Regions from separate parts of the Paenibacillus sp. FW104-T2 genome, predicted to be linked through region 2. Evidence: riboswitches for the same ligand, from Rfam matches in the RefSeq annotation. Region 2 holds a riboswitch; each other region holds the start of a gene.
What was found. Region 2 has a riboswitch for cyclic di-AMP ahead of AC3WQ3_RS05460 (hypothetical protein). Riboswitches for the same ligand answer to the same signal wherever they lie in the genome.

Region 1 (10,738 bases), on a different contig from region 2:
CGTAAATACTCAGGCTTTTGGTCTGTTCCGCTGATAATCAAGGGAACAAGCGATTCCTGTTTACGAATTGATCCGTGGCCTCCTCCGTCCTTGTGCGTTGGTGAATTGCCACTGGTAAATTCATAGCCCGGTTTGGCCGTGACAACCAAAAATTCACCTTGGTGTGAACGGAGCGAGCTTGACAAGCGTTTCAGGACATCCGGATACTCATCGTATTTCAATGTATGTTTAACCTTGTTTGTGCTTAAGTCCAGTACCTCTTCATCCTGTTCAACCGTCCATGATTGGTTGTATGAATCGGTCAGGTTACCTCCTGATTTAAATCTGAGCTGTTTGCCTGTGGATCCCTGAACTGCGTAATTCCACTCGTTCTCTTTCCAGGAAATAAAGTCAATGCGTGGATCATCCTTTAGCAGGTTTGCTATATCTCTAAGGGAACGGTCCACCTTCAATGAATATATATAGGCCATCGTTTCATTGACGGCAAGGATGAGTTCAGCCTCCTTCGATACAGCATCACCCGGACGCATAATTTTGGCATCTCCCAGCAAAGAGGGCAGATCAATGACCGGATTCTGATCTTCAGGCAGAATACGAGTCATTCCGCTGTCACCCGCAATGATAAGGATGGCATCTTGCAAAGCTTTTTCCGGAGAACCGAATGTTTTCAACACGGATTGAAGCTGCTGATCTAACTCCTTGACTCCACGAAGTCCCGTAGGGCCTTTCTTATGTAACTCCCGGTCTAAATCCGGTAAATAGACAAACAAAAAATCCGGTAATTTATTGGATTGAATTAAATATTTTAAGGCTTCAATCGCAAATTCATTATGAATCCCCATTCGCTTCGTTAGACCATCCGGCAAGTCTTTAATCCCTTGAAACGGATTAGACAAGGCACCCAGGGACATTAAGTCCGGCCCTTTCACATCAATCTCTTTGGGTAAAGAAGCAGCTGCTTGAATCCATTGAGGTATCGACAGCTTTTGAGCGGACATCCCTCTGTATATCAGGCCGTTGATTGAACCCGATTTTAATCCTTGCCGGGCAAGATCCTCATAGATCGTAGGTAAATTCCTGTTCAAATGACTCCCGTTTAAATGGATTAGAGCATCGGTCACTACCGGGTGCACTCCTTGTTTGAGCACTTCCGTCGGGCCGGTTCCGTACATGATCATTTTTTTGTATTCCGCAGAATACCAAGTCAGACCCGGCACACGGTGAAGGTCCGAATATGCACCGGTAAGCAAGGAGCTGTCGATCGTGACGGACATCGTGGGAAAAGAACTGACCAGATTTTTATAATATTGCCCGTTCTTGATCAGAAATTGTAAGACAGGAAGCTCCTGCTTGCTGATTCCTTGGTCGATCGCCTGATACATTAAAGAGTCCACCATCAGGAAAATGACTTTTTTCGCATTGTTACCATTAGCGGAATTTATCCGCATCAAATCCTGTTCTTTAGGTTTCGAGCTCTGACATCCGATAAGCATGGCCAATAACAAAATCCAAGGCAATTTCCGAATCCCTTTTTTCCTCATAGACAATTCACCCCATTTATGTACATTTTGTCTTGAAAATCCTGGGGTTATTCGAGGTGCTTTTTGCCAAGAGGCAATGGGACCTGAAGAAATGCCTATTGTTCAACAATATCCTTTTTCAGCCGGCGCTCCAAACAGAAGCTCGACTTGCATACAGCTATTTTGTTTTTCTCATTTGATGAACTGCAGCATCTATAATGTATTTAAAAAACAAAAAGGTCCCCAATCTGCCAGAAAAAGCAGATCAGAAACCTCATGTATGAATTGATGCGGTCGAGAGGACTCGAACCTCCACGGGGGGTTAGCCCACACGGACCTGAACCGTGCGCGTCTGCCAATTCCGCCACGACCGCATATGGTATATCTCCGAGATAATCTATCGCGGCGACAAGAAATAATATATCATGTGAAATTCAATGTGTCAACAATTAAATGATTTGGTATAAAACTACGATAACCGAAAGTTATAAAATCTGGTCGAGACCTGACTTTCCCTGATGAGAATGAACCGTGCTCTCCTCTAATACTCCAATTTACTTATTTGTCCAATTTCTGTGCTGATGAAACACAAATTACGTTTTTGTCATCATAAATAAACATGGAGAACTACTATTTTTCACAAAAAGTCTTGAATTCCGTTAACATTGCAGAAGGAAGAAAGGTTTGACAATTACGCATTTATGCAATATAGTTTCAAAAGGTTACAAAAACTTAATTATTCATTTGCCGAGTTTCATGTTTGAAAACGGGGGAACCATTTTGGGTGAATTATTCTTATACATAGGAAATATAGGGAACCTTCTACCGAACCCTTAGCTAACTCCGTAGGCATCGAAGGGAGAACATTGATTTTGAAAAAACTGATCATTTCTATTTTTGGCGCAGCCGTTCTATTCACATCTGGTGCAGCAAGCACTGAGGCAAGCAGTATCAACACCGTCGTTAACAACATGACTGGAATTCCTTACAAGTGGGGCGGCACGACGCTGGCCGGGTTTGATTGCTCTGGATTTATGAGATATCTCTTCCAAAAATATAGCATTGATTTGCCACGTACTTCACAGCAGCAGGCCAAGGCGGGTACTCCGGTATCCAAAGCCAATATCCGCACAGGTGATCTGGTATTCTTCAACACTTCAGGCAGCGGCATTTCGCATACAGGCGTATACATCGGGGGCGGACAATTCGCTCATGCTTCCAGCAGCAAAGGTGTCAGCATTACCAAATTATCAAATCCGTATTTCAACACTCGCTACGTTACCGCACGCCGGGTGACTGGACAATTTATGTATAACAAGATGCTAGGAAAAATATAAGTTGGACAAGAAACAGGCTCTGGATCATTCCAGAGCCTGTTTTGCTGTCTAGTTATTCAGCTCACTTGCAGGAGAAACCTTAGTGCAATGCCTTTTGCACACGCATTGCGCCTTGAGACAGCGCGTGACCGCCGCCTACTGCTCCGGCTACCGCAACCGTCTCCATAATCTCCTGATCGGTTGCGCCCTTCGCACGTGCCTCTTCTACGTGGTAAAACGTACATACTTCGTTATTGGCAAACAATCCGATGCCGAGGGCAATCAGCTGCTTGGTTTTGGCATCAATGGCACCTGACTGAAAGCATTCACCCGTAAATTCGTGATACGCTTTGACTACGCCAGGCAATACATCGCTTAATTCTCCAATCTGATCCTTGTAGGCATGTACCTTATCATTCATCAATGTCATGGCTACCCGCACATCCTCTCGGCTGATAAGTTTACGAATTCTCGCTGTACCTATCTTCTCTCCCGAGTGTCGGAATTATGCCAAACCATCCATGGTAATTCCATGCATCCGTCTCCAGAGCGGCTCTATTCATCAGCCGGGCTTTGGCGCGGTTCGCTAAAGAGCTGATAGCGATAGCTGCGGTCCAGCTTGACCACACGTCTGTTCTGGCGACGGATAAGCACCTGTTCCCCATCCCATGCAACGATAATCCCTGTTACATCGTTGGACTCCAAACCATCCCGTACCACTCTTACTTTTTCACCCGATAAGCGCAGTGCATCCAATTCTGCATCACTAATCATGTCTATGGCTCCTATGTTCCAAAATAATTTACAAAAAGAGACCTAAATGAAGAGTCATTTAGGTCTCACGTGACTGTATTGGACTGTTATGTCATTCGAAAAATGTCCCGACTGAAAGTTACCGCTGCGCGTGCTCTTTGCTGTCGTTCTTCTCGAACCAAAAATCAAGCACTTTGGCGGACATCACACGTTCTTCAAGGTACTCCACTTGATGTGGTGTAAATTGTTCTTTCCAAGCGAAGGACAACTCTTCACACAAGCCTACAATGGTCAGCAACTCTGACCAGGCAACATAGCGTTTGTACCAGAAAAATTGAGGATGTTCAATCATATAGGGATAAAGGTCATCAAATTCCGTATGTTTACAATCCAGGGCACGTTCAAAATGAACTTTCGACTCCGCCAGCTTTTCAATAAAAAATTGTTCTGATGCCGGTTGGTTCCCCATGGTGTTGCCTCCTCTCCCTAACATAACCCCATTATAAATGAAATCCGCGGTCATGCAAAGGCATTGTTCAAAAAATAGGCTTTTTCCTTTAAACTGTCACATTTAATTATCGTCGAATTGCACGGTTCCATCATTCAATGAACGAATGCGCACCAAGGCTTCCACCGGAATGCCCTGCTCACGGATCGTACGTGCACCGGCCTGAAAACATTTCTCAACCACGACACCGAATCCGACGAGCTCCGCCCCTGAACGTTCAATGATTTTAATGACACCGCGAGCTGCATCTCCGTTGGCGATAATATCGTCTATAAACAAAATACGGTCGTTCTCATGAATATATTCGCGGGATACCATAATATCGGTTACGATCCCTTTGGTAAAGGAAGGTACGCGTTCACAGTAGGCATCGGGATCTGCCAGAAGTGTCTTTTTTCGACGGGCAAATACGAGCGGCACCCCAAGTTCATGTGCTGCGGCAAAAGCAACCGGAATCCCTGAAGACTCCACCGTGATGACCCGTGTCACTCCACTTTCACGAAAGCGAGCGGCAAACTCGCGGCCCATCTCCATTGTCAGTGCAGGATCAATCTGATGATTCAATAATCCGTCCAGCTTCAGCACCTGATCCGAGATGACTACGCCTTCTTGTAATATTCGTTGTTTTAATACTTCCATCATTCGACCTCCCAAGCCTATCCTATGAGGTAAAAGTATCATAGATGAGGCTGTCAGTTCAAGCGAAATCGGCTTTCCTCCATCATTGACCGATTCTGGGGACGAAAGCTTCTTACAATTGTCATGAGTTACCAGGGTCAAGCATACCTTGTACCATGGTACCCGCATGTCCAAACTATTATGGGGCCTGAGAGGGGAAACGCATGAAACAGGCATTCCGGGTGCTGCAGATCGCATTTACATACATCGGAACGGTTGTAGGGGCAGGCTTCGCGACAGGGCAGGAAATATTGCAGTTTTTTACCCAGTATGGCAAATGGGCCACCATCACCATTGGCTTATCGACCATACTATTTGTCTGGCTGGGCACCAAAATGATGCTCATCGCCCATGATACCGGCTCCCGCTCTTACGAGGACCTGAACAAGCACCTATTCGGCCAAAAGGCTGGAAAGTGGATTACCTGGATAACGCTTCTGATACTTATTGGTGTAAACAGTGTAATGCTCGCCGGAGCAGGCTCTGTCTTCGTGGAGCATCTTGGACTGAATTACCAGACTGGTTTGATTATTACGATAGTAGGAACGTACCTGCTTCTTGGACGAGGCATCAAGGCCATATTGCAAATGAATAGCATTGTGGTTCCGATGATGCTCCTGTTGTCCATTCTCATGATTACAAGCACCATACACCATCCCGGTGCCTTACGGTTCGTTACGCTGACTACAGATACCAATCCTATACAGGTGTGGCTGTCTCCACTATTGTATTCATCCTTCAATCTGGTACTGGCCCAGGCTGTTCTGGTGCCGGTAGGCAATCAGATCCGTGATCGTAATGTCCTGAAATGGGGCGGTGTACTCGGCGGAATCGGCGTAGGCTTCATGCTGTTAGCCGCCCATTTCGCCATGTCAGCACAGATGCCAGGTATCATGCAATTCGAAATTCCGATGGGGAGCATCGCCTTCCAACTTGGATGGGCTGTGCAATCTGTGTATGTAACTCTGATCTTCATGGAAATATTCACAACGTTCGTCGCAGATATCTATGGTATGACTCTTCAGCTGGGTCAGCACTTACAAGTACCCCCTAGATTAATTACATTAACCATTATGATGCTGTGCTACTCACTTAGCCAGTTTGGATTCAGTTCTCTTCTATCCATTCTCTATCCAATCTTCGGCAGCCTAGCCCTAGTCTGGGCCGGAAAATTGGTGATCGACCGTTGGGGAAGCTTTCGCACGAGACATAAAAACTTGTAAGTTATACTGCGTGCCAAAATGTATTATATTTTAATACCATATTCTCTCAAGCAAAAAGCCGCTGTTCTCCAGCGGCTTCTTCTGTTTATTTTATTTCAGGGATGAATCTAGGCTTTGCTCGCGTATTGCAGGTACAGCTTTTTCAGTTCATTAACCGATCTGCCCAATGAATAGTGCGTTTTGGCCTTTTCACACGCCGAGCGTGCAAGTTCGTACCGATACGAAGGATCCAGCATCACTTTCTCCAACGCCTCAGCAAGTGCCGAGGGATCCTCAGGGGGAACAAGCAGCCCGTTGCTGCCGTTCTCGATCTGTTCAGGAATGCCGCCCACATCCGTACCTATAAGTGCAAGACAACTCAGTGCTGCCTCGGCAAACACGGAACCAAACGCCTCTGCCCTGGAAGGAAGTACAAATATATCGAAAAATGGCATGAACTCTTCCGGATGCAGGGTGTATCCATAAAAAATAGTCTCATTATAGATACCCAAACGCTGAGCCAACTCTTCCAAATCAGGTCGAATCGGACCATCCCCGATAATATGTAAAACATAGTCATGTCCTCGACCTTTGAGTTCCGCGCAGGCTTTGAACAAAATATCCAGTCCTTTGGCCGGGACAAGCCGGCATACCGTAACCAGCTGCGGAATCGCATTATCATGAGGAATGGGTTTAAAACGTTTCTCATCAAATCCGTTCGGAATAATGCCAATGACGTCAGGCTGCTTCACATAAGGCGTTAAATACTGCCGAAAAGATTCGGAGACGGTTAACAACCGCTCTGCCTGATGCTCCAGCTCGCCGTAAATGGCAATCAAAAACTGATGATCCAGACCGTCTGGCTCGATTCTTCCATTCAGAATCAACTCACGCTCATAACTGGAGTGAATGGTTTGAATAAGCGGTGTATCGGGAAATACACTTTTCATGGCAAGACCCGCAATGGGATGGTGAGCGTGAATCAAATCATAAGGCTTCTGAATGCGCAGCTTCGTCCACCATAAATAATCACGGTAAGTCTGCATATATTTTTGAACGACAGGACTTTCCTGATACTTGGTCCAATCGAACGTTTCGAACTGCACGTCCTCCCTGCCCTTGTTGCGAATTCGCTTCGGCAGCGAAAACAAGTCCATCTCCCACCTCGGGGACGTAAACCTCTCCTGCATATACGGAATCATAGAGGATACACCTCCGGGCTGCTCCGGAGGAAAGAAAAGCGCCTGCAGCAATTTCACCGTTAGTTTCCCCCTTTCTAGCTTCAGTCTTTCAGTACATCTTCAATCATGATATATTAGAACGTATGTTTCAGTAAAGAAATAACTGTTTATTCCTCACCATTTTAACAACAACGTTGCAGCTTGCTGACCCTGAGGGTTATCTGGGGAGGGTCACGCGGACAAGCTAATGAAAAGGAGAGCAACAAGACATGAGCAAGCCTTCACTCCCTGAGTCGTATATACATCATATTCGGGAAATGCTCGGCTCAGAAGCAGAAGCATTTATTGACAGCTATGATCAGCCTCGTGTACAGGGGTTGCGTTTTAACTCCCTTAAAGCTACACCAGAGCTCAAAAAGCAGGTGATAGAGCAGTTTAACCTGACCAAGGTTCCCTGGTGCGAGACGGGATACTACTACCAATCGAATGAGCGTCCTGGCAAACATGTGTATCATGCTGCAGGACTGTACTATATTCAGGAGCCCTCTGCGATGTCGGCGGTGGAGATGCTGAACCCACAACCGGGTGAGATCATCTTGGATCTCGCGGCTGCACCAGGCGGCAAAACAACCCACATTGCCTCACTCATGGAAGACCAGGGACTGCTCGTTTCCAATGAAATTCATCCGGCCAGAGCCAAAATCTTGGCAGAGAACGTGGAACGAATGGGACTCTCTTCCGTTGTTGTTACAAGTGCAGCACCCGGAGAATTGTCGGCGCGCTTTCCTGCAGCCTTTGACCGGATTATGCTGGATGCCCCTTGCTCTGGCGAAGGTATGTTCCGCAAAGATCCGGATGCGGTCACCGAGTGGAGCGATGATCTGGTCACACTGTGTGTGAACAGACAATGGGACATTTTGCAGGATGCCTATCTCATGCTTAAACCGGGCGGGACTTTGGCTTATTCCACTTGCACCTTCAATCGCCAAGAGAATGAAGGCATGATGGAACGTTTTGTTACCACTTATCCAGATCTGACTCTTGTACGGACTGAACGAATCTGGCCTCACCTGGCCCAGGGCGAGGGACATTTTGTAGCTGTAGTGACCAAAGCAGAATCCCAAGCTTATGCATCCCAAGAACAGGAAGAACAACCTCGCAAACGCAAAGATAAAAGAGGCAGGAATCCACGTCAAACGACAGCATCCAAAGAAGTAGAATCCGCGTGGAATGCTTATCTGGCCTGGAGTTCTGACCATACAGACACGGTAGCTAACGGAACTGGCAGACCTCTGCTTTTTGGTGAAGCTTTATATGTATTGCCAGAGCGTGCTGCACAGCTGCTGACCGATGATCGTTTAAACAGATTGAAGCTGCCCCGTCCAGGGCTTCATGTCGGTGACTGGAAAAAAGGGCGCTTCGAGCCTGCTCATGCACTCGCGCTGGCTCTGGGACAACAGGAGGCTGTCAAGATGCAGCATGCAGCACTAGATGCAGAGACCAGCCAAGTGGCGGCATATCTTCGCGGTGAGAGCCTTCCTGCCGAAAGCGGACTTACCGGATGGACGCTTGTGACGTTCAACGGGCTCCCACTGGGGTGGGGAAAAGCCAGTGCAGGACAGTTAAAAAACCGTTTACCTAAAGGCCTTAGACGCATGCAGTAGACTAACCCTAACACGACTCAAAGCCGGTGAGCATTGGTGCTCCCGGCTTATTTTCCGTTCATTAATGGAGTTGAGTTAACAGGTTGATGAAATGAAATGACCTGTTTTTTTTAAATTTCATTTAGGATTGAAGTGGCTTCTCAAACGTACTATACCCATTAATTTTCCCCACAAAGGTATATCCGTTCCGAGGGTAAAATTCATTCAGCCTCTCATTGTCACCCACACAATCCAATCGCATGACGTGTTTGTTGTCAAATTGGATTCCACTGCTGGACCAACCCAAAATGTCCCGACCCAGTCCGGTACGGGCGTACTTTCTCCGAATGGCCAAACGATGCAAATAAACGGCGCCATCCGCTTGATGCGCTTGCGGTCCCCATAGCTCGGAATCCCAAGCACTTGGCTGCTGCATCAGAATAACCATGCCTGCCACATCGCCTTCTTTCTTGAACACAAACACATCACCGCGACGAATGGCTCCTGCTGTATCGTGGGAATCTTCACCTTTCAAAAGCGCACTCCACTGGGAAGATCCCTGGCTGCGTAACCATTCAGCTGTCTCCCTAAGCAAGGATAGTACATCTTCCGTGTCTTCCGGCTGAGCCCGCATTGCTCTAAAATCATCGTTAATATATTCTGTAATGATTGTAAATGAGTGCTTCATGGTTCTCCTCCAATTCCAGATCTCTTAAGAACTATTGGAACTATACCCGGAAATGAATTTTTCGTCAAAACAAATCAAAAAAGGTAAAAGGCCTAAGCCTCTTACCCGTCGATCTTCGCTTCATCTATAATCTGATTCCGGTACAGCATGGTAAGGTGCAATGTGTCGAATTCAAGGTCCTTGTCCAGTTCCTGAAGCAGCACCTCAACCAGATCCCGCCGCTGTGCACTGGTTCCGGGTACCTGGTAATCCATATAGCCCGTCAGGTCGGCATGAGATGTATCAATGGTTGCTGTCCCTACAGGTAATCCGCCACGTTCTTGCAGAAATAGCTCATAGACCCTGAATTCACGGTCCTTGCGCACCAACATGACATAACAGGAATCCTCTGCTTCGTCTATCTCGTCTTCAGAATCATCCCAATCCTCGTATTCGGTAAATTCCTCTTCCTCCGAGTCATCCACAAAGTCGCGGTGTACCCACTCCATGGACTCCAGCTCATTCCCCTGATGCCACATGCGAAGAGTAATCGTGTCGATCACTTCTTCGTCGAGTTCTCTTACGAGCAGCTCTGCCGCAGCATCAAGCTGGCTCTCAAGAGGCACGTCATACCAGTGTATCTCGCCTTGAATGTCGGCCCCATATTGTTTCAATGAAGCTTCTGCCAGCTCAGTCCCGTCAGCATCGTTAAACACATAGGTCGATATACTTCGTCCAGCGGTTACAAGCTCCATTTCCAGCACATGTTCCCGATCTTCATATGTAAAAGCTTCATCTGCTGTATCCGGAATTACGCGAGAATCATCCACATCCAGGTCATCCAAGTATTCATCAGCCTCGTAGTGCATATCATCCGACTCACGCTCTGGATCAAATTCAAGGTTTTGCAGAACTGAATGCAATGTGCCACAGCTGACCAGCACTTCATAATAGATCGCCTCCACTGCATCCGTAAGTGATCGGATATATGCATGAACCTGATCAATGATGTGCTTTTCCTCATCCGCTGAAACCAATTCCCGCTCCATCTGAAGACTGCCAGACAAACGGTCTCCTTCTCTATATACCAGCAGAAGTGAACCCGCGTATTGATCATTCACCATTATATCGAGCACTTCACCACCTGATGTACGCAGATCCGGAATCAGCTCCACTTTCTGTTTCATGTGCCTGTCCTCCTCCATTTCTAATGGTATTCTCATAGGTTACCCATGAGGCCAGTAGATTATGAAGCAGGAGCCTTTGAAAA
Region 2 (10,738 bases):
GCAACATCCAGATCACGCACTGCCAGGCTAACATGATGTATATGAGCATATTCGATCATCGCGTAATTCTCCTTCCAAGTCATATGATATTAATAAAAAAAGTTAATCGTTTTACACGACTATACTATACCTTTGTGCTTCCTGACCAGTTGTAGAAAAGAGAAAAAAACACCTTCGATCCAAGCAGGAACCTCTCTGGGTTCACACAAACTTGAATCAAAGATGTTTTCAATTAGAACCACGTTGCATGGATTTCAAAAAGGGATGTCTTTGCTTGTAGCAAGCTTAATCTCTCCCTATTTCGCGCTGTCCAATGCTTCCTGTGGAATCATAATCTCTTCTACCTGGTTATGGTTGGAGAAGGTGCTGGTCATCTTCATGTCCATGGTGATTTTCTGGCCTTCCTGCTCCATCTCCATCACCATATTCACGTCGGTACCAACAGGAAGATACGTTTCCTTGTTCACCATATATTTCATTTGCATGCTTTTAATATTCATCTGTTCAAGCATCGCTTGTGTCTGGGCGTCCGTCCCATTCTGCTCCATGACGGATTGAGCCAATTCCTTCACGTTATCACCCGATACGTCTGCGGTAATGACATAATTGTCGCCATCTTCGGTGATCTTGGTATCTTCCGCAATTTTATTGAATTGATCCAATTCCTCTTCGGGGTTCAGGGTTGATTTCATTTGCTCAATCAGCTGCTTCGTTTGATCGTCAGGAATTTTAACCCATTGATCTCCCACCTGCGAATAGATGGCATCGGAAGTAATGTACTGCTTCACGTTTTGTGCTTCCTGCCCGGACATTTCCATGTTCATCTCTTGATAGATCATCATTGGATCCTTGATGATATCCATCTTCATTGTTGTTTTTACCTGCTGATCCTGTGACTGTTCGCCAGCCTCCAGCTTCAAATTTTGATCAATGGTTGCATCGCTCGAGAAGCTTTTCATTTCCTTGGCTGCTTCATTCGTTTTGGTAATCAATTCTTCCAGTGTAGGGATCTGTGTTTCCTGCTCTGCAGGTGTATTCCCCTCGTTTGTCGCTTCATTGCCAGCCGGCGGCGTTGCAGTACTGTTATCCGCATCGTCACCGCATGCTGTCAGGCTTACTGCTAATAATGCCCCGATAATGAATGTCGTCCACTTCTTCAACTGTTTGTCCTCCCAAAATAGATGTGATCCGTATTCATTACCCAAATGTTTCCTTTATTAATCATGTTTGTGGTGCATGCTTGCTCTAGTAAGATTTACAAAAACCGATTCTTGATCTCAGGTGTCGGTAGCATACACGCTTCGTCCTTGCCAAACCACCGGTAACGATTACGGGCTACCCAGTTATATACGGCATTTCGAATGAATTTGGGCACAATAATAAAGACGTATAATAATGGATACGGAAATTTCAGACCTTTGGCCAGCCGCAGTGCAGCTGTCGAACGTGTATAGTAACGACCATTTTCGATAAGTACAAACGTATCCATGCTGTCTGTAGACAGATTTCCTTTCTTCAGCAAGTCCTTGGCTACATCGGATTGGAGCGATGCAAAATGATATTTCCCTTCCGGATCACGTTTGATAATCCATTTGGTTAATCCTTGGCAAAAGTGACAAACCCCGTCCACGAGTACAATTGGGTGTCCCTCATGCTCATCCGCTCGAATTGATGTCATAATTGAAGCCTCCTCATTTATGCTGTTAGATTAACTTACCCACTTTTCACCTTCACGTTCGGCTATCCCCAAAATTTATACGACTCAAAGGAATAGAATAGAAAAAGAGCGCAGGCTCTAAAGCCTACGCTCGTATCTGTTTGGGCAATTACTCAGCAATTGCCTTTTCCATCCACTGATCTTCAATCATTTGTTGATGCAGATCTCCTGCCCACTGGTCCATGCATTTGCAAATGAAATCTTTGCGGCATACGGGACAAGGCGTCTTCTGCAGACGGCTGATCGCTGTCATCTTCCATTCCGGAGATTTGGAGTAGAATACACGGCATTGCGTGCCATCTACCAGCTTCATTGTAAATTCATACAATCCGTCTTTTTCGTTTTTACTAGCTACTTGCAATTCTGCAATACTTGGTCTATAAGACATGGATATCACCTGTCAATTCAAATTTGTTTCCTGCATATTCCCTGCATGACACTTCTCAGTACTAAGTCATATTAAAGAAATTTTAGTTCGATGTCAACTCAGGGAGCACGAACCTCTCAGCTTATTTTGAATTGATTCCATACCCACCAAGTTATGCCACACTATCCACCGAACAGAATATCCAATATCGTGCCTACCTGACCCTGCTTTTTGCCTTTTAGTACATCGGGGTCGAATACTTCCACATAACCACATGAGGAACAGGCTACGAACAAATAGTGATTATGCTGAATGTCGAACATTTTGCTAAGACCAGCCCCGGACATGGATACTTCCTTGATGTTGCAATCCGTTCCCCGGCATTTCGTACATACGAACCTTCGCTCAATCATCTCTTCAATACTCATTTGCATTCCCCCTTTTTCAGATGCCTGGCATGAAGCAAGAGTATAATTATGTAAAAGAGTACGCGATTAAACCTGCAATCTCCTGCATGTCTTCTGATTTTAAATACAAAACCCTGCCGTTAGCCAGCAGGGCTTGTACCAAACAACAGGTATCTAGGATAGCCTGCTTCATTTACCTCTCCCTTTACTTCAGCGGGATTTTCGGTTTACACCACGTTCAATACGACATCAATATTCCCGCGAGTCGCTTTGGAATAAGGGCAAAAATCATGAGCTTTGCGAGCCAGATCCTCGGCCTGACTATGATCCACACCCGGCATGCTTACATCCAGCCGGACCGACAACTGGAATCCGTCATCCGCAGGATCTTTTCCAATGGATACATTACTTGTTACAGTCACATCTTCCAGTTTAACGCCAGCTTTACGTGCCACGTTGGCAAGAGCACTTTCGTAACATGCACCGTATCCTGCGGCAAAGAGCTGCTCAGGGTTCGTACCTTCACCGCCGGATCCACCCAGCTCTTTTGGCATTTTCAGATCATGTTTAAGGACTCCATCCGATGAAGTTACCGAACCTGTACGTCCACCTTTGACTGTCGCAGTTGCTGTATATAAAGCTTCCATTAGAATCTCTCCTTTTTCACCAATATTTTTGCTGCCTACAATTCAATTTAAACTTCTGGCTCAATTTGAAACGAATTTGGGTTACTTCATCAGCTTCTGCATCTTTATCATTTTCATGCATCTGGCTTCATCAGCATAACGCCACCTATGATATGCAGGTAAATTTTCTGAAGTTGGGTAATATACTAAGAGCCTGACTCCACCCACTTCTCATTTTGTCCATCTACATAAAAGTTGCACTAGACAAAAATTATTGAATGAGTACAATGTAAGTAACGACATATATTTTCAGACATATAAAAGTAAATGGCTCAGTTCTCATCATAAGGATGATCAATACGATTATTATTAAAAAGTCAGGTGAACATGTATGAGTAAAAAAAATCCATTCAATTCTCCTTCAGCTGAGCAATTAGCCGCAGCAGGCATGGCTCCCTCCCTTGGGGAAGCACACAGCTCCATGAAGGTTCCGAAGAACGCCGCTTGGTGGAAAAAATTCCTCGCCTTTGTCGGGCCAGGTTATCTGGTCGCTGTCGGCTATATGGACCCGGGTAACTGGGCAACAGATATTGCCGGAGGTTCCCAGTTCGGTTACACGCTATTATCCGTAATTTTAATCTCAAACCTGATGGCTGTCGTATTACAGTCACTTGCAGGCAAGCTTGGTATTGTAACTGGACGGGATCTGGCCCAAGCTTGCCGCGAACGGTTCAGTATGCCGGTTGTCATTATGCTCTGGGTGTTGTGTGAATTAGCTATTGCCGCCACAGATCTAGCTGAGGTCATCGGTTCAGCCATCGCACTGAAGCTTCTGTTCAACATCCCGATGTTATACGGCGTCATTATTACGGCTGTGGATGTTCTGATTATCCTTTTGCTGCAAAATAAAGGCTTCCGCGCTCTGGAAACACTGGTCATCGTGTTGATGGCAACCATCGCCCTCTGCTTCGGGATTGACCTGTTTCTGGCCAAACCGGACATGGGCGGGGTACTCACCGGCTTTGTACCAAGTGCCGAGATACTACAGAATCCTGCGATGCTGTATATTGCCATCGGAATCATTGGAGCAACGGTTATGCCGCACAATCTGTACTTGCATTCGTCCATCGTGCAGACCCGGCAGATTGAACAGACAACTCAGGGGAAAAGAGAAGCCATTCGTTACTCCACTATGGATTCAACAATCGCTTTGACCCTTGCCCTGTTTATAAACGCCGCCATACTCATTGTGTCAGCCGCTGTATTTCACAGCGCAGGCATGACACAGGTCGCTGAGATTGCAGATGCTTATCACTTGCTCACACCTCTGCTGGGCACAACCATTGCAAGTATCCTGTTTGGTGTCGCTCTACTGGCCTCCGGTCAGAACTCTACGCTTACAGGTACACTGTCCGGGCAGATTGTCATGGAAGGCTTCCTAAACATTCGGATTCCGGCTTGGCTCCGCCGGCTCGTGACCCGATTAATTGCGATCATCCCTGCCGTTATTGTGACGGCTATCGCCGGCGAACACGGAACGGAAGAATTGCTGATTTTGAGCCAGGTGATTCTATCCTTGCAGCTGCCTTTTGCTGTTATTCCACTTGTGATGTTTACGAGTGACAAAAAAAGCATGGGCGCATTCGCCAACAAACTGTGGCTCAAAGTCATCTCTTGGATCATCGCTGCCGTAATTGTGGTTCTGAACGTTTATCTGATCTTCCAGACCATCATGCTGTTTTAATCTGAATATGCTGTAAAACAGTTTTCCTCTTACCAGAGATTCATTAAAAAAGGCTGATTCCCTTAAGTATAATACTTAAGGGAATCAGCCTTTTAGCTTGCCGTGCACTTGCCTTGTCCTTTATTTAATGACACGAAAGTCATCACTTTTAAATTTTTTCCACTAACCCTCAGAAGGCACAAGCAGTGGAACAAGCTGCTCCAAGGCTTCGATGGTCCAGTCTGCACGCTCTTGGCCCTCAAGCTCAGGCTGAAATCGTCCATAGCCCTGCAAAATCCGAATCGTTCGCATCCCCAGCTTCTTGGCAGGAATGATATCGTTATCCATCCGATCTCCAATCATCACTGCTTCCTCGGGTTCACATCCCGCCTGCTTCAAAGCCACAGCGTAGAGTTCCGGATCCGGCTTCGATACGCCTTCTTCTGCCGAGCAAGCCAGTACATCCACGTACCTCCGCAGACCGTAGCTCTCCAGGCGCTCAGCTGTCCCTGGACTCTGATTGGCGATGATCCCGATTCGATAATGGTGTGACAATTCCTTCAACACCGCGTCAGCAGAAGCGAAGGGCTTCTCCAGCTCCTTCCGGAACTTCAACTTCTCCTGGATCTGCTCCCTATGACGTTCATCGCTGATTAGCGTTCGAATGGCTACCCTCATGGGCCACTGCTCATAATTTCGGTAACAGGAGGCAAATATCTCTCGCACTTCCTCTATTTTCACCGGATATCCAAGCAAGCAGGCTTCTTTTACAAACTGCCCTATAATATCATCTACCGGCTCCCATTCGTCGACCAGCGTATCTCCTACATCAAAGAACAACCATTTTAACACCCGTACATCCGGCACGCCTATTCCTCCTTGTTAGCCATGAACGCAATCTCTAAATCAGCAATGTACAATAATGCTCAAATAAAAAAGAAGACCCACCATCATGCATGAGTCTCCTCAGAATTCCGTTTTTCCACAAGTTCAATTATAACAGGCACCTTACACCGGATCAATCGGCAGCTATCACATTAACCATTAAGCAAGAAGCCAACTTCTCCATTAAGAGAATACACAATGCGGTCAGCTCCCATCCCGCGGTAAATGCCTTTGGGGTGACTCTGTTCCGTAATTACACATAGTGATTTGGAAGTCCAGGAACGGCAGATCTGCAGATAGCGGCAGGTCAGGTTCAAACTGTTCTCGAAAATAAAAACGTTGCCTACGCTCGACTGCGGTAGAAACCACTTCTGAGCTTCAGCTGTATTCATGCGAATGACGTTCTCCACTCCGATTCTGCGGAGCTTCCGTTCTTCCCCTGCACTGTTGGTCAGAACGGCAAACGGCATTTTTTTGTACATCAACAGCTTGATAAACTTGCGTCCTGCTTCATTCGGTGCTGTTACTAGAATCATCTCATTATCCATCATTCGTTCCTCCCTTGGCGTGAAAAGACAACAAAAAAGAAGCGTGGGGGACCAAGGCCTCCCGAACGCTTCTTGAATAACCCATGACGAAAACGCCATGAATATGCGTACGGCTTGTTGCCTCTCCCTTTAACGCTTACGAGGTTAGCTGACGGATTCGGGCGCGAGAGTCGCCCTATTTCCGGCTTGCACCGAAAAATTCACCCCATGGATTAGCTGCAATGACAGCCTTTCCGATTGGTTCCCCCGTTTCCCACCCATGAATGAATGGAAACTCAGCGATTAAAACATCGTTCCTGTTTCATGTATTGACCAGAGCGATATTATCGTTTGTTTCGTTGTTCATGTTAAGTTTAATTGAATTAGAAATTACGATATGAATCATACACCCGCGACATGTTAGTGTAAAGTCCGGTCAGATCACCGAATGGACGAATTTAAGGCATTACATATCAATGATATCGCTTACAACCAATCCATTCTCCATCCATCTCTGTGAATCTCACTAATTCTCGTCCTTATGAAAAACGGTTGTAATTTTAGATATCTGTAAGTAAACATAGGAATTTACTTAATTAGTTTTGCATTATCTAATTGTAAGCAATATAATATAACTATAGGAATTATTAACCCATTATACGATATGGAGGCGACTGATCATGTCCGTTTATGACTACAAAGTCAATACCCTTCGGGGCCAGGAAGTCGAGATGTCCGATTATCGCAACAAGGTGCTGCTGATTGTAAATACGGCAAGCAAATGTGGTCTGACCCCGCAATTTGAAGGCTTACAGGAACTCTACAACAAATTCAAAGACCGGCAGTTTGAAGTATTGGGTTTCCCAAGCAACCAATTCGCTCAGGAATCGGGATCTTCCGACGATATTGCTGAGTTCTGCCAGATGAATTACGGTGTAAGCTTTCCTATGTTTGAGAAAATTGATGTTAATGGTTCAAGCGCTCACCCTCTATTTCAGCACCTGACAAAAGAGGCACCGGGACTGCTCGGATCCAAAGCCATCAAGTGGAACTTCACCAAATTCCTCGTTGATCAGAACGGACGGGTCGTGAAGCGTTATGCTCCAAAAACCACTCCTGACCAGATTGAAGCTGATATTGAGAAACTGCTGAAATAGATCAACATGGAGAGGCCATAATTAACATGGAACCAGAGAAAGTCCGGTTCTGTGTGAATGGCCTTTTTTATGTTTCTCCAAACGCAAAAAGAGGTTTTCCATATTCGGAAAACCTCTTCTTGTCGTACAATATGATGCGGTCGAGAGGACTCGAACCTCCACGGGCATACGCCCACTACCCCCTCAAGATAGCGTGTCTGCCATTCCACCACGACCGCATGTCGTAAATAATCGGCAACAAAATTGATTATACAGGATCTCAATATAAAAGTAAAGCACTTTTATTAAAACTACTTTGCACCTGTGTTTTTCCTCCAAATATCGGTTTTTATCGTCATGATCTTTTGACTGCTGCATACATTAAATTTCAAATCTTTTATACATCTTCATTTTTAATTGTAGCTCTTCACAAGAAAACATATCATATACATAACATTGTATTTTGAGATTACAACTAATATAAGTAATAAAATATAACATTTAAATATAATTAAAGCTTAAAAACAAGAAACCATTGACAAAATACGGATATTTATGTGATTATATATATCATATAATTCGGATTTTAAACATAAAAGCATTCGGAAACCAATATTAATGTTATATAATATAACATTTTACGAACATAGGAGGCGAAAGACCGTGAACCGTGGGAATAAGCTGCTCGATTATGTCAAACTGCTTGATTCCTCCATTCATGTCGGAGGTTTCACCCATTCATTTGGCATGGATGTACACATTGCTGAAGGCAGCATCCGAAATGCCGATGATCTGGAATCCTTCATGCGCTGCCAGCTGCATCCCAGTATCGTTCGACTTGAGGGCATGGCGATTAAAGGTATCTACAGCGCAACAGATCATAATGACACATGGCGAACAGCACTCATTGACAAGTTGGTTCACGTTCAGCGGACTCCTTCTGATCAAAGGGAGCAAGCTGCTGCCATGGGCAAAAGACTGATCAAGCTGGCCCGGGCTCTCCACCCCTGGATTGAATTCAGCCAGCTCGAACACACCCTTGCCAAATACGAGTCTGTTGGCTGCCTCTCTACTGTTCACGCCTGGATCAACCACTACCTCGATATCCCCGTCGAGGAAGCGGTAATGGGTTACTTGCACTCAGCCATGAATGCATGCATAACCGAAGCCTCCAAAGTCCTCCCCATGCATAACGAAGCAACCCAGGAACTGCTGGTTCGCCTGGCCGCAGACCTGGAGCATGAATGGAATACCGTTAGCGCCTCCGCTGCGGATGGACCGGCACAGCCAACCTCAATGTCCATGAAATCGTTGTTCCCCAGCTTCCACATGCTTGGCGCAGGGCTGCATGCTTATCGCGCCTAATCTTACCGACTCCAAGCTCCCCTCATATTTCCCCAAACGAAAAAGCACGCAGCAACCTCCTTGCTGACGTGCTTTTTCACGTATGCCTATAGAAAATCACGTTATTACGTCATTATTTGTTATAAATACACTATTTTTCATCGTTTATAATTGTTACATGACGTAAATACGTATATAATGTAATGAACAGCTCGCATCTCCCACTATTATACACAGCCGAAGGCGGGTTGAAATACTTCTATGAGGGGTGAACCCTTTTGAACAAAAAGAAACCCGTGACTCCGTTCGGATGGGCCATCAAACGCCGCTTAACGGAGCTACAGATGGACCAGAAAACCTTCTGCGAGAAGCACGACATCCCGCCGTATCGTTTATCCAATCTCATCCATGGCACACGAAAAGCCACCCGTTTCCGAAACCAGGTCGCAGACATTTTGCAAATTTCGGATGAACTACGATGACACCGCCATTACCTTGCCGTCCCGATCCTTTAACTGATTGCCAAGGAGGGCCTATTCATGAGCTTCTTTACAACTGACCTTGAAAGGTTATCCTTTCAATCCTTACGTCATCAACTCATCATCGTCGACCGCGACTGGAGAATCCGCAGCTGCAATACCGCATGGCAGAACGGACTCGGGCGATTGCATCTCTCGAAATACAAAAAATCCGACGCCCACCGATCTTCTTGCGAAACGTTTCATTATCTTCAGCTGCTGCAGATATGGGCAGCCCAGGAAGAGGAAACGGAGAATTCATCGATTATTCAGAAGTTAGAGAAGATTCAACATCCCTTTGTTCACTGCCATACATATGACATCACCGTACAGTCTGCGAACCTGGAGCTTCGATGGTTCAGGCTGGAGCTTACCCCCTTGAATCAGACGGATCCTCCTTCTCCGATGGGACTCGCTCTGATCTCGCATACAGACATCACGGAACAGAAGCGAATTGAACAGCAATTGAAGCTGGCTCTATCCGAAGTACGAACACTACGCGGCCTGCTTCCCATTTGCGCCGTCTGCAAACAGATTAAGGACGAGCAGGACGTCTGGAATTCAGTCGAAGGTTATTTGGAGAAACATACCCACGCAGAATTTACACACGACATCTGTCCGGACTGCATCCGCAGGCTATACCCGAAGTACTCCAACATTTTGGATAAACGCTCCTGAGCAAAGCAAAAAAAAGCGAAAAATAACCACCTCTCCTATACGGACAGGTGGTGTTCAAATTGAGACATATCCAATTCCTCAGGTGATCCCTGCAGCGCAATTGCTCCCTTGTCCATGACATAGATAAAATCCGCAGCCCCACGCACAAAATCAATGCTCTGCTCGACGAGCAGCACGGAAATGTCGCCCTTCGCCTTGATTTGCAGAATGACCTGCCGAATATCCTCGACAATGGAAGGCTGTATGCCTTCCGTTGGTTCATCCAGCAGCAATAGTCCAGGCCTTGAGGCAAGCGCTCGTGCGAAGGCAAGCTGCTGCTGCTGGCCACCACTCAGATCACCGCCCTGTCGTCCATACATGGTCGCAAGGACCGGAAACATCGCAAGCACATCTTCAGGAAACGTCTTCACCCCAGGCGCAGATGTCTCCAGGCCGAGCAGCAGATTTTCCTTTACCGTGAGCTGAGGGAAAATCTCACGACCCTGAGGAACATATCCAATGCCTGCCTTGGCACGTTTGGCAGGTTCCAAAGCGGATATATCCTGCCCTTTCCAGTGGATGGCCCCCTTCCTCGTTTTGAGCAGGCCCATCAACGTTTTCATCAGCGTCGTTTTGCCGACACCATTCCGGCCCATTAGGCAGACCACCTGTCCAGGCAGGACATCCAGATTAACACCACGCAGCACATTACTTTCCCCGTAGCCGGATTCAATTCGTTGCAGCGACAGCATAGTCATCCCTCCTTTTTCCCAAGTAGACTTCGGCCACCCTAGGATCTTCCTGCACCTCAGCCATGGTACCTTCCTTCAA
Region 3 (10,738 bases), on a different contig from region 2:
TCCATCCTCACGATCACGGAAAACATCCAAATCCGAATAATTATTTAAAAATATACCACCTTTATACGTGTTTGTACATTATAAAAGCGAATTCTAAGTCAACATGCGTACTGCATACACTTCTTTGCAGAAGCCGCGCAGCCCATTATAGATCCGTGCAACCTTTGCTTCCTTGGAGACCAATCCGAATACTGTTGGGCCACTACCCGACATGAGCACCCCATCTGCACCCAGCTTCATCATCGCATCCTTCAGATGCTGAACTTCCGGATACAGCTTAAGCGTAACATCCTCAAGTACATTCCCCATCTGTCCGCACACCTCTGCAAAGGAATGATTGCGAATGGCCTGCTCCATTTTGGCCGCACTTGGATGCCGAACAATCTTGTCGCTGCGAAATCTTCCGTACACATCCGCTGTCGACACATTGATTGGAGGCTTCGCCAAGATGACCCAACATTGCGGTGGGTTAGGCATTGGTTTCAGTTTCTCTCCACGGCCTGTAGCGAGCGCTGTACCCCCAGTAATACAAAAAGGTACATCCGAACCAAGCTCTGCCCCAAGCTCCTGGAGCTCATGATCCGGGATATTCAGACGCCAGAGGCGGTTCAAGCCACGCAGCGTAGCTGCAGCGTCACTGCTGCCTCCTGCCAGACCGGCAGCCACCGGAATTTTTTTGTCCAGATGAATGTGCACTCCAGTACGCACGTCATAGCGCTCTTTGATTAATCTGGCCGCCTGGAATGCCAGATTCTTCTCATCAAGCGGAATATACCCGGCCTGACTGGAGATAAATATCGTATCGCGAGGCAGTTCCGACATTTCCAGCCGGTCTGCCAAATCGACCATGGTCATGATCATCTCGACTTCGTGGAAGCCGTCGCTTCGTTTATGTAAAACGTCCAGCATCAAATTAATTTTAGCAGGCGCTTTTTCGTAAATTTTCAAGGCGTTCACCCGTCCTCACCTTTTCCCTAAGACAACTTAACATATTATATCAAAATGGGGCTGTCAAGTCATTTTTATTCCGAATTCATGGGGAAAAAGCGAGGTCAACCTCGTGGAAGGCCCCGCTCTCCAAACCGTCTAGATCGAATTACGATTTGCGTGCTGCCTCTTCAGCAAGCTGAATGGCACGCTTCACCATATTGCCTGCATCCTTGGCTTTGATGCCACCCCAGCCTTCCTGCTGTACCGTATCATAAAATCCCAGGTCTTTTGCCAGCTCATACTTGAGTTCATCTGACATTACACTTCTTCTTCTGCGGCTCATGAAACCATCCTCCTTGAAGTAACAGTTCTGATTAGTCCATTTCACCAGGATTCTTCCTGACAGCTTCAGAGCCACCATTTTAGATGAACTGTTCAGCATATCAGTATGGGCCTGTTCAAGTAGTATGCCGTTTCTGGTTAAACCTCATTCCTGCAGATGCCTGTCTGAACGGTATTTCTACACAATAAAAAAGCAGTTCGCCCCAAGGGGCAAACTGCCTGTAAAACGATGCTTACGTCTCCATGTAGGAGTTAGGCGTCTGGTCGCCTGGGTTAAATACCATGACTTCCACCGACTCCGTAAGTATATCTGCATAACTGTAAGAGACTCGCTTGAACGTTTCTTGCTCCTCATCAAGCTTGACAATAAAAACAGAAGGGTACGTTTCTTCCAAGACACCCGTACGCTCGATAGTCTTACGGCGGCCACCATTAGCCCGCAACATAATTTTTTGACCTATATGAGCATCGAGATTGCGTTTGATATCCAACAGCGTATTTTTAGCCATTGTCGACGACCACCTCTTTTCTTGTCCATTATACCTGAATTTACAGTCAATGTCAAATCAAAACTAAATATTATATCAGCATGGAAAAGTTGCTGTCAATGAATTTTTTTGCAAATGAAAAAAGCCCCAAATTGGGACTTTAATTGACCTGTATCAGACGACTGATGGATTAACTTTAAGTGTAGATAAATCATTCAAACCAGGCAGGCCAACGCGGTAACTGCCGCGTGTTTCGACACCACCTACACCCTGGCTGCCACTAATTGTGTTATGCAGAATATCATTCATATTCACCGTTTCCCTAACCGATGTAAAGGCCGCCTTGGCAGCCACATATACCGGGTCAAGGGCATGAATCAGAATTCGGCCTGGTGAGCTGGCAAAGTTCGCACCTGCCCGCAGAAGTGCCTCAAAATGGGACTGACATGCTCCTGCAACGATCGTGAGCGCATCCAGATGACGCTCATATTGTCTTGCAACCTGGATCGCTGCTACAAAATTTTGCGAATTCTTATAACTTCCGAGACTGTATAAGTCGTAAGGCTGACGGGTCTTCAGCACTCCGTCATGGCCCGTAATGACTACAATATCAGGCTGGACTTTGGGAAGAAGACGATACAGGGCATCAGCCATGGCTGACTCATGGACATATTGACCCTCTGCCGGAACACGAAGCTGCTCATAAAGAGCCATACTTTTCTTCAGGTAATTTGGATCCCCATCCAAGTGAAGCACCTTGCCTGGCATTTCAAAATAAGCAGGCTCGCGCTGTCCAGACCAGTCCTGCGTCAAGCCTTCACGGTTGCGTTCCGCTTGTTCAATCCGGTTCTGCTGTAGCCTGGAGAGTGTTTGATGTGCTTTTACATGTGCCTGCCTGGTCTTGGCACTCTGCGGCTCATAAGGAACCTGTATCAAATCGTCCACCGGGGAGTCGGCAAGCAGCCGGAATTCGGTCCCTTTAATGACCGCGCTATCCAACTGGAGGCCTTCCACCCGAAAAGTCACATCTCCACCGTATGACTTACGAACGACCAAGTCTCCGATATTCATCAACATAATCACCTCTACCCCATCGTATGGGCAAAGACCCGGTTTGGTTCATCCGAATTTATTTACAGGCCGGCACGAACTCCTGCATCCCACATCACCGTGCTTAGCGTCGCATATTCCTGCAGACTAAGTGTCTCACCCCGTCTGGAGGGCTGAATGCCAGCCTGCTCCAGCAATTGATCCGCCTGCTCCCGGTTTTCCTTGGTGAAAAAGCGGGCTTTGAGATTGTTCGAGATGGTTTTTCTGCGCTGGGCAAATGAGGCTTGTACCACTTCGAAGAAATGTGCTTCACTCGGCACTTCGACAGGAGGCTGCTCACGCACTTTAAGCTTGATGACGGCAGATTCCACATTCGGTTGCGGAATGAATACCGTTGGCGGCACAATACAAACCAATTCAGGCACACTGTAATATTGGACCGCAATGCTCAGACTTCCGTAGTCTTTTGAGCCGGGTGCAGCTGCCATACGTTCTGCTACTTCCTTCTGAATCATAACGACAATGCTGTCTACTGGCAGTTTCTCTTCCAGCAGTTTCATCATAATCGGAGTCGTCACATAGTACGGCAGATTGGCTACAACACTCACCTTGCTCACACTAGCAAAGTCTGTGCGGAAAAGCTCTGCCAAGTCCAGCTTCAGCACATCGCCGTGCTGTATCCGAACGTTGGGATAAGGCTCCATTACTTCTCCAAGGATCGGTAACAAACGCTGATCGATTTCCACAGCCGTTACAGGGCCGGCTGCTCGGGCCAGTCTCTCCGTAAGTGCCCCAATTCCCGGGCCGATTTCGAGTGCGCCCTTGGACTCGTCCAGATCCGCTGCACTTACAATTTTGTTCAATATATTCTGATCAATTAGAAAGTTCTGACCTAGACTTTTTTTAAAGGAGAAACCGTGTCTCTGAATTATCTCTTTCGTTCGCTTGGGTGTTGCAATTTCCAAAGTCTCATCCATGCCATTCATACGCTCACAATCCTTCACGTTCAATTTGCGATAATGCTGCAGAAAACTCTTCCCGGCTAATTTGGAATACACCCAGCCGCTTGTGGAACTGCTTTCCGTTGCAGTAACCGATGCCCAGCAGATTCCCCATCTCCATACGTCTTGCGGCTGCCTGCGGGTGCACAATCAGTCCTGCTGCAATCAAGTCCTCCCAATCGATCTGGCTCGGCATACCCTCATACGAGGTATGCACACGCTCCAGCGCATGGCGGATTGCCTCAGGTGAGGCATTCTCGACCCCGATATCCCCTTTACGGGTTGCATCCGCTTCCGGAATAAAAGCATGCTTGCAGCCTGGGACCTTATTCGCAATGATTTTGCGAATGCGCTCACCGGCATGATCCGGGTCTGTTAAAACAATCACGCCGCGTCTCTCCTGTGCCAGTGCAATTCGCTTCAGGATTCGCTGATTGATGGCTGATCCGCCGGTCTCAATGGTGTCTGCCTCAACAGCCCGCCGGATGGCGACGGTATCGTCCCGTCCTTCTACCACAATGACTTCTTTTATCATGTTCCATTTCTTCCTTTCTAACGCAAAAAGAAGAGGAATATCCTCTTCTCTGCCAAACGGCGGCGAGCCTATTCAGACTCCACCGCCGCATATTCCGCATGATTCATTCATGCAACTATTTTATAGCATTCCCATTTCAAAGTAAAACGATTTTAGTTCGCTTCCGGCTTCACCGGACCGATCACATATACCGTCTTGCCTTTCTTACGTCCGAAATTCAGGGCATGCTTTACACTGTCATAATATACATCGATTTTGTTGCCTTTAATGGCGCCGCCGGTATCTTCCGCACGACGGAAGCCGAGGCCCTCAATGTACACCCACCAGCCGATCGGAATCACTTTTGGATCGACCGCAATGGTCCGTCCTTCAGTTACCCGGGTACCGGAAGCTGTTTTTGTACCAATGCCAGGCTCCTCAGAAGAGTAAGCGGTCATCGATACATTTTTAAGTACTTTGGAATATTTAAAAGAAGTGCCTGAGACGGTAATCACTTTGCTGCCTGATGCAGCGGTTTTCTTCGAGTTCGTTGTCGTTGCTTTCTTTGCTGTGGAGGTTTGGGCCGATACCGTCTGAATCTCCGGCTGCTTCACAACAGGTTTTGCTTTGGTTCCGACAGCAATAACTTTATCGACACGGTTGGTCGATACCGATTTGCCCACCATCTTTTTGGAGACTAGCTCTCCATCCTGAAACACCTTTTCGATATGCTGTACAAGTGTACCTTCTTTGCCGTTTACGATGACGCGATTGTCACCTTTGTACAAGCTAGGGTCAGCCGTTTTGATTACTTTGTACGCAATCGGCTGTTCCACTTCCACTGTACGCTTTGTTACACGCACTACGCGAATTTTCATATCTGCCTTGATTGGTGTTGCGAGCGCAGGATAAACCTTATCCTCACTGGCAACTTCAATTCCAGATTTCTGAATTGCATCTTCTACCGATGAATCGGTTGTATACAGAGTCTTGGTGTCTCCGTCTGCCGTAATGTTGACTGGAACGGCCCGCTCAATAACAATGCGGTCTCCATCTGCGATTGCCCCGTTCAAAGGCATGGATACCTCATCGTGGGGGCTGACTGTGATTGATTGCTCCTCCAGCATTTCTTGAAGCATTCCTGTACGAGTCTCTACCGCTTGAGCTTTGCCATCAATAACCAGCGAAATTTGTTTCCCGGCTTGACCGTAAACGACTAACAAGATCATGATTGTAAGCGCGATTGAGAAAATAGCGATCAGTGCCATTTGACGCATGTTCTCATGCTTCCACCGCAACGCGTAAGACTTACTGGATGATCGTGACTCATGGGTCTCTTCTGGTTGGAATGTGCCCACTTCTCCGTCCTCCTTCATAGCCTCGCCGTCTAAAGTTAATGCATGATGTCTTTGACGCGACTATACCAAATTTTCTACAGAACTGATCGATATCTCAATGACCGGTTCTGCACCATGAACCACTCTTCGCAACATGATGTCACCACCTGAATTCTTACCGTATGATGACCTTGTTTCTTTTATTCAAAAACAAAAAAGCCAAAGAAAGAGTGTAAGAGGAACTCTTTCGTGGCTTCCGAATGATTTTGAATATCGGAAATTCATGCACGAGGTTGCCTCTCTTTTTCCGCTTGCGAGGTTAGCTGTCGGGTTCGGGCGAAAGAGAGCCGCCCTATCTCCGGTCACCCGCTCATGGCGGATGCCCTTGAATTCACCCCGAGACCCAAAGAAGAAATCAAATAGTGCTTCGCAAATGCATCCGCTGCTTTTGGGTCAGCGAACGATGCGCATCAGCTGCTTACACTGATGTTTAAGCCCTATTGGTTCCCCCGCTCTCCGTTAACGGAGACTCAGCGAGATCGGTTCATGAAAAGTATTGTTGTGTCATCGGAAAGTGTCCCTTTGTTCATCCCCCGAACATCTGTCCAATTTTCCGCACAACAATTCACTGAAAAGATGATATCCTGTTTCGATGCATGTTGTAAAGCGTTGTTCAAGTACGTTTTTCTAAATATTTGGTTAAAATATTGTAATATTCTTCATTTATTTGGATCAAAAAGCAAATTCGCTCCGTCTACCTCTCTTTTTCACCGCATTTGCTTCGTTTTTTAACGAATTCCAAATCGTTCCATGGCATTTTTGGTCGTTATTGCAGCAATTTCCTCTACCGAAATGCCTTTAATTTCCGCAGCTGCTTCTGCAACCAGACGTACATGCGCTGTTTCATTTCGTTTTCCACGATAAGGATGTGGTGTAAGATATGGGGAGTCGGTTTCAATGAAAAATCGGTCCATCGGTACCTTCGCCAGTACCTCTTTCGGCTGCTTGGCATTTTTGAACGTAATTGGTCCACCGAAGGATAGATGGAACCCTAGATCAAGACAGAGTTTTGCCGTTTCCCAGCTTCCTGAGAAAGAGTGCATGACACCCCCGACTTGTCCAGCTTTCTCTTCACGCAAAATTTTGACAATATCCTCATGAGCATCGCGATTATGAATGACAATAGGCATGTTAAGTTCACGAGCCAGTCCGATCTGTTGTCTTAATACACGATGCTGCACATCCTTGGGTGAAGTGTCCCAATAATAATCCAGGCCAATCTCGCCTATGGCAACGACTTTTTCATGTTTGCACAGAGACGCAATCCACTCGAGATCGCCCTCCTGCATCGTAATGGCATCCTGAGGATGCCAGCCTACCGCAGCATATATAAAATCATACGTTTCGGCAAGCTTCATCGTGGATGGAATGGTCTCCCGGTTGAAACCGACATTGATCATACGGCCAACCCCGGCGTCTACAGCACGTTGAATCATCTCCTCGCGGTCCTCGTCGAATTGCGGTGCATCCAGGTGTGTATGTGTGTCGAATAACATCATTTGTATTTCTCCCTTCCTGTCGAATAACTGTTTTCTATCCCGATCAAAATCCTATAAAATGCACCCATTTTATCATCATCATTGATTTTTCAGAGTACAACATGTGGATTTTCCAAATTTAATTTCTACTATATATAGAAGCCCTTCTCACCTAAACTTGTTCAAAAAAAGTGTACATTACAAAATTATGTCGATCTACATATACTCTCCATTAAAGCAGATTACTGTATCATGATAATATCTCGAAATAGAAATTCTTTCTGTCATAGCTAATTTGTAAATTTTTTGCTCTTCACGGCTCACTTCATGATCATGAGAAGTATGGGCGGATATGAGAAGGCAGCTCGTGAATGATGGCGTCCACCTTGTTTTGCGGATAGTACAGATGATGCTTACCACGATGTATTCCACTGATTGAACGGACGATGTCCGAAACCTCGGACAATTCATGCAACTTGTCCTGTCGATCCAGCAGCAGAATCTGTTTGTCTGTCGATTCATCCGGACGAAAAACATCATACGGAAGATCCGTCGGAAAATCAATTTCTAGATCATATTCCGGATGAAGACCGGCTTTGGCAAAGGCAACTCGAATTTCTTCAATCGTTTCCACATCGATCTGTTCAACCTCTACATACTTATACAGCCTGCGATCCATAAAACGTTCGCATAACTCGCTCAGAACAGAATCGTTCTCTTTACGCCACTGCATGAATGTGGTCTGTATTAGAGCCTCATCCAATTGCAGATATTCATCAACAGTGAGCACTCCGTCAAACAGCTGCGGCAGTGGCTCCAGCATGAAACGGAATTGGAACCCCTGCTTCACCAGCTCTTTTGCACGCTTAAATATTTGTCTCAGGATAATTTCGGAGCTTCGGGTCACCGGATGGAAGTAAATCTGCCAGTACATCTGGTATCGTGACATCAAATAGTCTTCTACGGCATGCATACCGGATTCCTTGACTACAATTCTCCCGTGATAAGGACGAAGCATTCGCAGGATGCGGTCAAGGTCGATGGTTCCGTAGTTTACACCTGTAAAGTATGCATCCCGAAGCAAATAGTCCATCCGGTCTGCATCAAGTGGGCTAGTGACCAAATTCACGACGATTGGCTTTTCATATGTTTTCTGAATAACAGATGCCACCTTCTCCGGGAAATCGGGAGCAACCCGTCTCAGGATCGCCCCCACTTCGGTATCCCCAAGGATAATTCGGCAGGTCCAGTCCTCATGGTTCATGTCAAAGGCTTCTTCAATGGAGTGAGAGAATGGCCCGTGACCCAAGTCATGCAATAAAGCAGCGCAGAGTGCAACGGCTTTTTCTTCCTTAGGCCAATCGGAGTAGTGACTTCTTTCAAATTGAGAGATAATCTTCCGTGTAATTTCGTAAACGCCCAATGAGTGTGAAAACCGGCTGTGTTCAGCACCGTGAAAAGTGAGATAGGATGTTCCCAACTGACGGATCCGTCGTAAGCGCTGAAACTCGGGGGTATTGATCAACTGCCATATGATCGGATCTTGCACATGAATATAATTATGTACCGGATCTTTAAACACTTTCTCTTCGGTTAAACGCTGTTCCATGTCGCTTCGCTCCCTTGTTTTTGAGTTGTGTTTGTCGCTTTTAGCCCTAACCAGCCCGGTTATTCGACATACAATGACGAATTTTGTCGAATAAGGTACTTTTAATGTTTTCCAAATCGACAAAGCTGACATTGATGTTTAAATATGAAAAATCGCTCTTAACCCCTTGCCACCCGTAATCTTATCCAAAACAGCCTTAATTTTAAGCTAATTTTAAGGTTGACTGTTTTGGGAATCGTTGGTATGATGAGTATCATAAAACATAAAATAATGTCGAATAATGACAAAGATAAGTAGCTGAGAGGAGCACTGATTATAATGATGAAATCAACAGGTATTGTTAGAAAAGTAGACGAACTGGGACGGGTAGTTATTCCAATCGAATTGCGCCGTACACTGGGTATCGGTGAAAAAGATGCTCTGGAAATCTATGTTGACGGTGAGCGCATCATGTTGAAAAAATACGAGCCAGCTTGTATCTTCTGTGGTAACGCTGAGAACGTTACATACTTCAAAGGTAAAATCGTTTGTAACGAATGTATTTCCGAAATTCCTGCACCTGTGACAAAATAAGAAATTTCAGGTATAATGGACTTATTGAATTGTTAATTCTAACCTTTTTATATTCCTTACTTGCCTTCCCGGTGTGAACCCCACCGTTGGAAGGTCTTTTTTTTATTACCCCATTTGGGACAAATCCTGATGCAGCTCATCCATAACTAGGAAAGCGGTGAAAAATCAAAAAAATATTTTTGCACCGCCTCGGACTTTTTTATATTTCGCTAAGGTTTCCAATAAGAAACTTTTCAGGTTATGTTCTCCTATTTCACCGTATGTTTGGATCATGCAGAGGATTAGATCAGCGCGTTATATACATCACGTTTCGTTAACCCTCGGTCCGCTGCTGTTTTTTTCATCGCATCTTTGCGGTGAAGTCCTTCGCCTTCATAATGGCTGACGTGGTCCTCCAGGGACAATGGCTGCCACCAGGCTTCACGCTCTGCTTTACGCTCCTGTTCCTTAATGCCTTCTACAAGCAAACAGTACTCTCCAAGCGCCGGATGTTCCTCCAGCCAGTCTATGCACTCGCGAACCGTGCCTCGTGCAAATTCCTCATGTCGCTTCGTCAGCTCACGAGCCAGCACAACCGAACGATCCCCCAGAATCTCTTCCAAATTGACCAACGTTTTGCGAATACGATGCGGTGACTCATAAAACAACAACGTACCGTTAGATTCGTCAAAACCCTCCAGCACTTTTCGCATATCCTTTTTCTCGCGCGGCAAAAAGCCGCCGAACGTGAAGCGTTCCGTCGGTAGTCCGGATACAATTAGAGCAGACAATGCTGCATTGGCACCCGGAATCGGAATAACATGAATTCCTGCCTCAATTGCTAGTTGTACCAGATCAGAACCCGGGTCTGAAATGGCCGGCAGACCAGCATCGCTGACCAGTGCCAAATTTTTTCCTTCTATTATATAGCGTATCAGTTCAGGGCCACTTGCCGCCTTATTATGTTCATGATAACTAAATAACATGGAAGGGGTGATCTCAAAATGAGTGAGCAGCTTTCGGGTTTGCCTTGTATCTTCTGCCGCAATGATATCACAACTCTGCAATGTCTTAATTGCTCGAAATGTCATATCATCCAAATTCCCAATCGGTGTTCCAACTAAATATAACTTACCCCGACCATCATGGGCTTCCGCATAGCTTTTTTGAATGTGCAAAGTCACTTACACTCCTCCTTCCGTAATACCCGTTGGTTGTCGTGATCCGTAATAAATATCCATAATTTCATCACAGTAGGTTCCTTCTTCATTGTAGACAATGAGGGGCGGAAGCATGCGCACTTCGGGTTTGCCATCCTTCAGCGCTTCGATTAACACCATATTGGCTTCAAGGTGAGCACGTGGATGTACCATTCGG

Region 1: linked by a shared signal. The riboswitch ahead of AC3WQ3_RS19695 (NlpC/P60 family protein) and the one ahead of AC3WQ3_RS05460 (hypothetical protein) in region 2 are both predicted to bind cyclic di-AMP.
Region 3: linked by a shared signal. The riboswitch ahead of AC3WQ3_RS25395 (resuscitation-promoting factor) and the one ahead of AC3WQ3_RS05460 (hypothetical protein) in region 2 are both predicted to bind cyclic di-AMP.

What each region holds. Positions count from the first base shown of each region.
Region 1 covers NZ_JBYTCE010000016.1:59,045-69,782, reverse strand. The annotation lists gene AC3WQ3_RS19705 (alkaline phosphatase family protein) at 1-1,541, opposite strand, end outside; tRNA gene AC3WQ3_RS19700 (tRNA-Leu) at 1,810-1,894, opposite strand; cyclic di-AMP (ydaO/yuaA leader) riboswitch at 2,256-2,387, shown strand; gene AC3WQ3_RS19695 (NlpC/P60 family protein) at 2,393-2,857, shown strand; gene AC3WQ3_RS19690 (carboxymuconolactone decarboxylase family protein) at 2,937-3,266, opposite strand; gene AC3WQ3_RS19685 (hypothetical protein) at 3,392-3,610, opposite strand; gene AC3WQ3_RS19680 (hypothetical protein) at 3,729-4,058, opposite strand; gene AC3WQ3_RS19675 (xanthine phosphoribosyltransferase) at 4,161-4,736, opposite strand; gene AC3WQ3_RS19670 (YkvI family membrane protein) at 4,940-5,998, shown strand; gene AC3WQ3_RS19665 (glycosyltransferase) at 6,106-7,236, opposite strand; gene AC3WQ3_RS19660 (RsmF rRNA methyltransferase first C-terminal domain-containing protein) at 7,428-8,822, shown strand; gene AC3WQ3_RS19655 (GNAT family N-acetyltransferase) at 8,944-9,489, opposite strand; gene AC3WQ3_RS19650 (hypothetical protein) at 9,591-10,655, opposite strand.
Region 2 covers NZ_JBYTCE010000003.1:159,021-169,758, reverse strand. The annotation lists gene AC3WQ3_RS05500 (VOC family protein) at 1-59, opposite strand, end outside; gene AC3WQ3_RS05495 (DUF6612 family protein) at 297-1,160, opposite strand; gene AC3WQ3_RS05490 (thiol-disulfide oxidoreductase DCC family protein) at 1,256-1,678, opposite strand; gene AC3WQ3_RS05485 (hypothetical protein) at 1,827-2,105, opposite strand; gene AC3WQ3_RS05480 (zinc ribbon domain-containing protein) at 2,267-2,512, opposite strand; gene AC3WQ3_RS05475 (organic hydroperoxide resistance protein) at 2,719-3,138, opposite strand; gene AC3WQ3_RS05470 (Nramp family divalent metal transporter) at 3,566-4,861, shown strand; gene AC3WQ3_RS05465 (HAD family hydrolase) at 5,024-5,707, opposite strand; gene AC3WQ3_RS05460 (hypothetical protein) at 5,878-6,273, opposite strand; cyclic di-AMP (ydaO/yuaA leader) riboswitch at 6,392-6,564, opposite strand; gene AC3WQ3_RS05455 (glutathione peroxidase) at 6,933-7,409, shown strand; tRNA gene AC3WQ3_RS05450 (tRNA-Leu) at 7,545-7,627, opposite strand; gene AC3WQ3_RS05445 (urease accessory protein UreF) at 8,052-8,753, shown strand; gene AC3WQ3_RS05440 (Rha family transcriptional regulator) at 9,011-9,214, shown strand; gene AC3WQ3_RS05435 (PAS domain-containing protein) at 9,272-9,928, shown strand; gene urtE (urea ABC transporter ATP-binding subunit UrtE) at 9,964-10,659, opposite strand; gene urtD (urea ABC transporter ATP-binding protein UrtD) at 10,637-10,738, opposite strand, start outside.
Region 3 covers NZ_JBYTCE010000027.1:10,730-21,467, reverse strand. The annotation lists gene ispE (4-(cytidine 5'-diphospho)-2-C-methyl-D-erythritol kinase) at 94-948, opposite strand; gene AC3WQ3_RS25420 (small, acid-soluble spore protein, alpha/beta type) at 1,097-1,273, opposite strand; gene veg (biofilm formation stimulator Veg) at 1,506-1,781, opposite strand; gene yabG (sporulation peptidase YabG) at 1,935-2,831, opposite strand; gene rsmA (16S rRNA (adenine(1518)-N(6)/adenine(1519)-N(6))-dimethyltransferase RsmA) at 2,894-3,796, opposite strand; gene rnmV (ribonuclease M5) at 3,801-4,346, opposite strand; gene AC3WQ3_RS25395 (resuscitation-promoting factor) at 4,499-5,683, opposite strand; cyclic di-AMP (ydaO/yuaA leader) riboswitch at 5,955-6,208, opposite strand; gene AC3WQ3_RS25390 (TatD family hydrolase) at 6,451-7,221, opposite strand; gene AC3WQ3_RS25385 (HD domain-containing protein) at 7,532-8,809, opposite strand; gene AC3WQ3_RS25380 (AbrB/MazE/SpoVT family DNA-binding domain-containing protein) at 9,128-9,382, shown strand; gene rsmI (16S rRNA (cytidine(1402)-2'-O)-methyltransferase) at 9,664-10,545, opposite strand; gene AC3WQ3_RS25370 (tRNA1(Val) (adenine(37)-N6)-methyltransferase) at 10,546-10,738, opposite strand, start outside.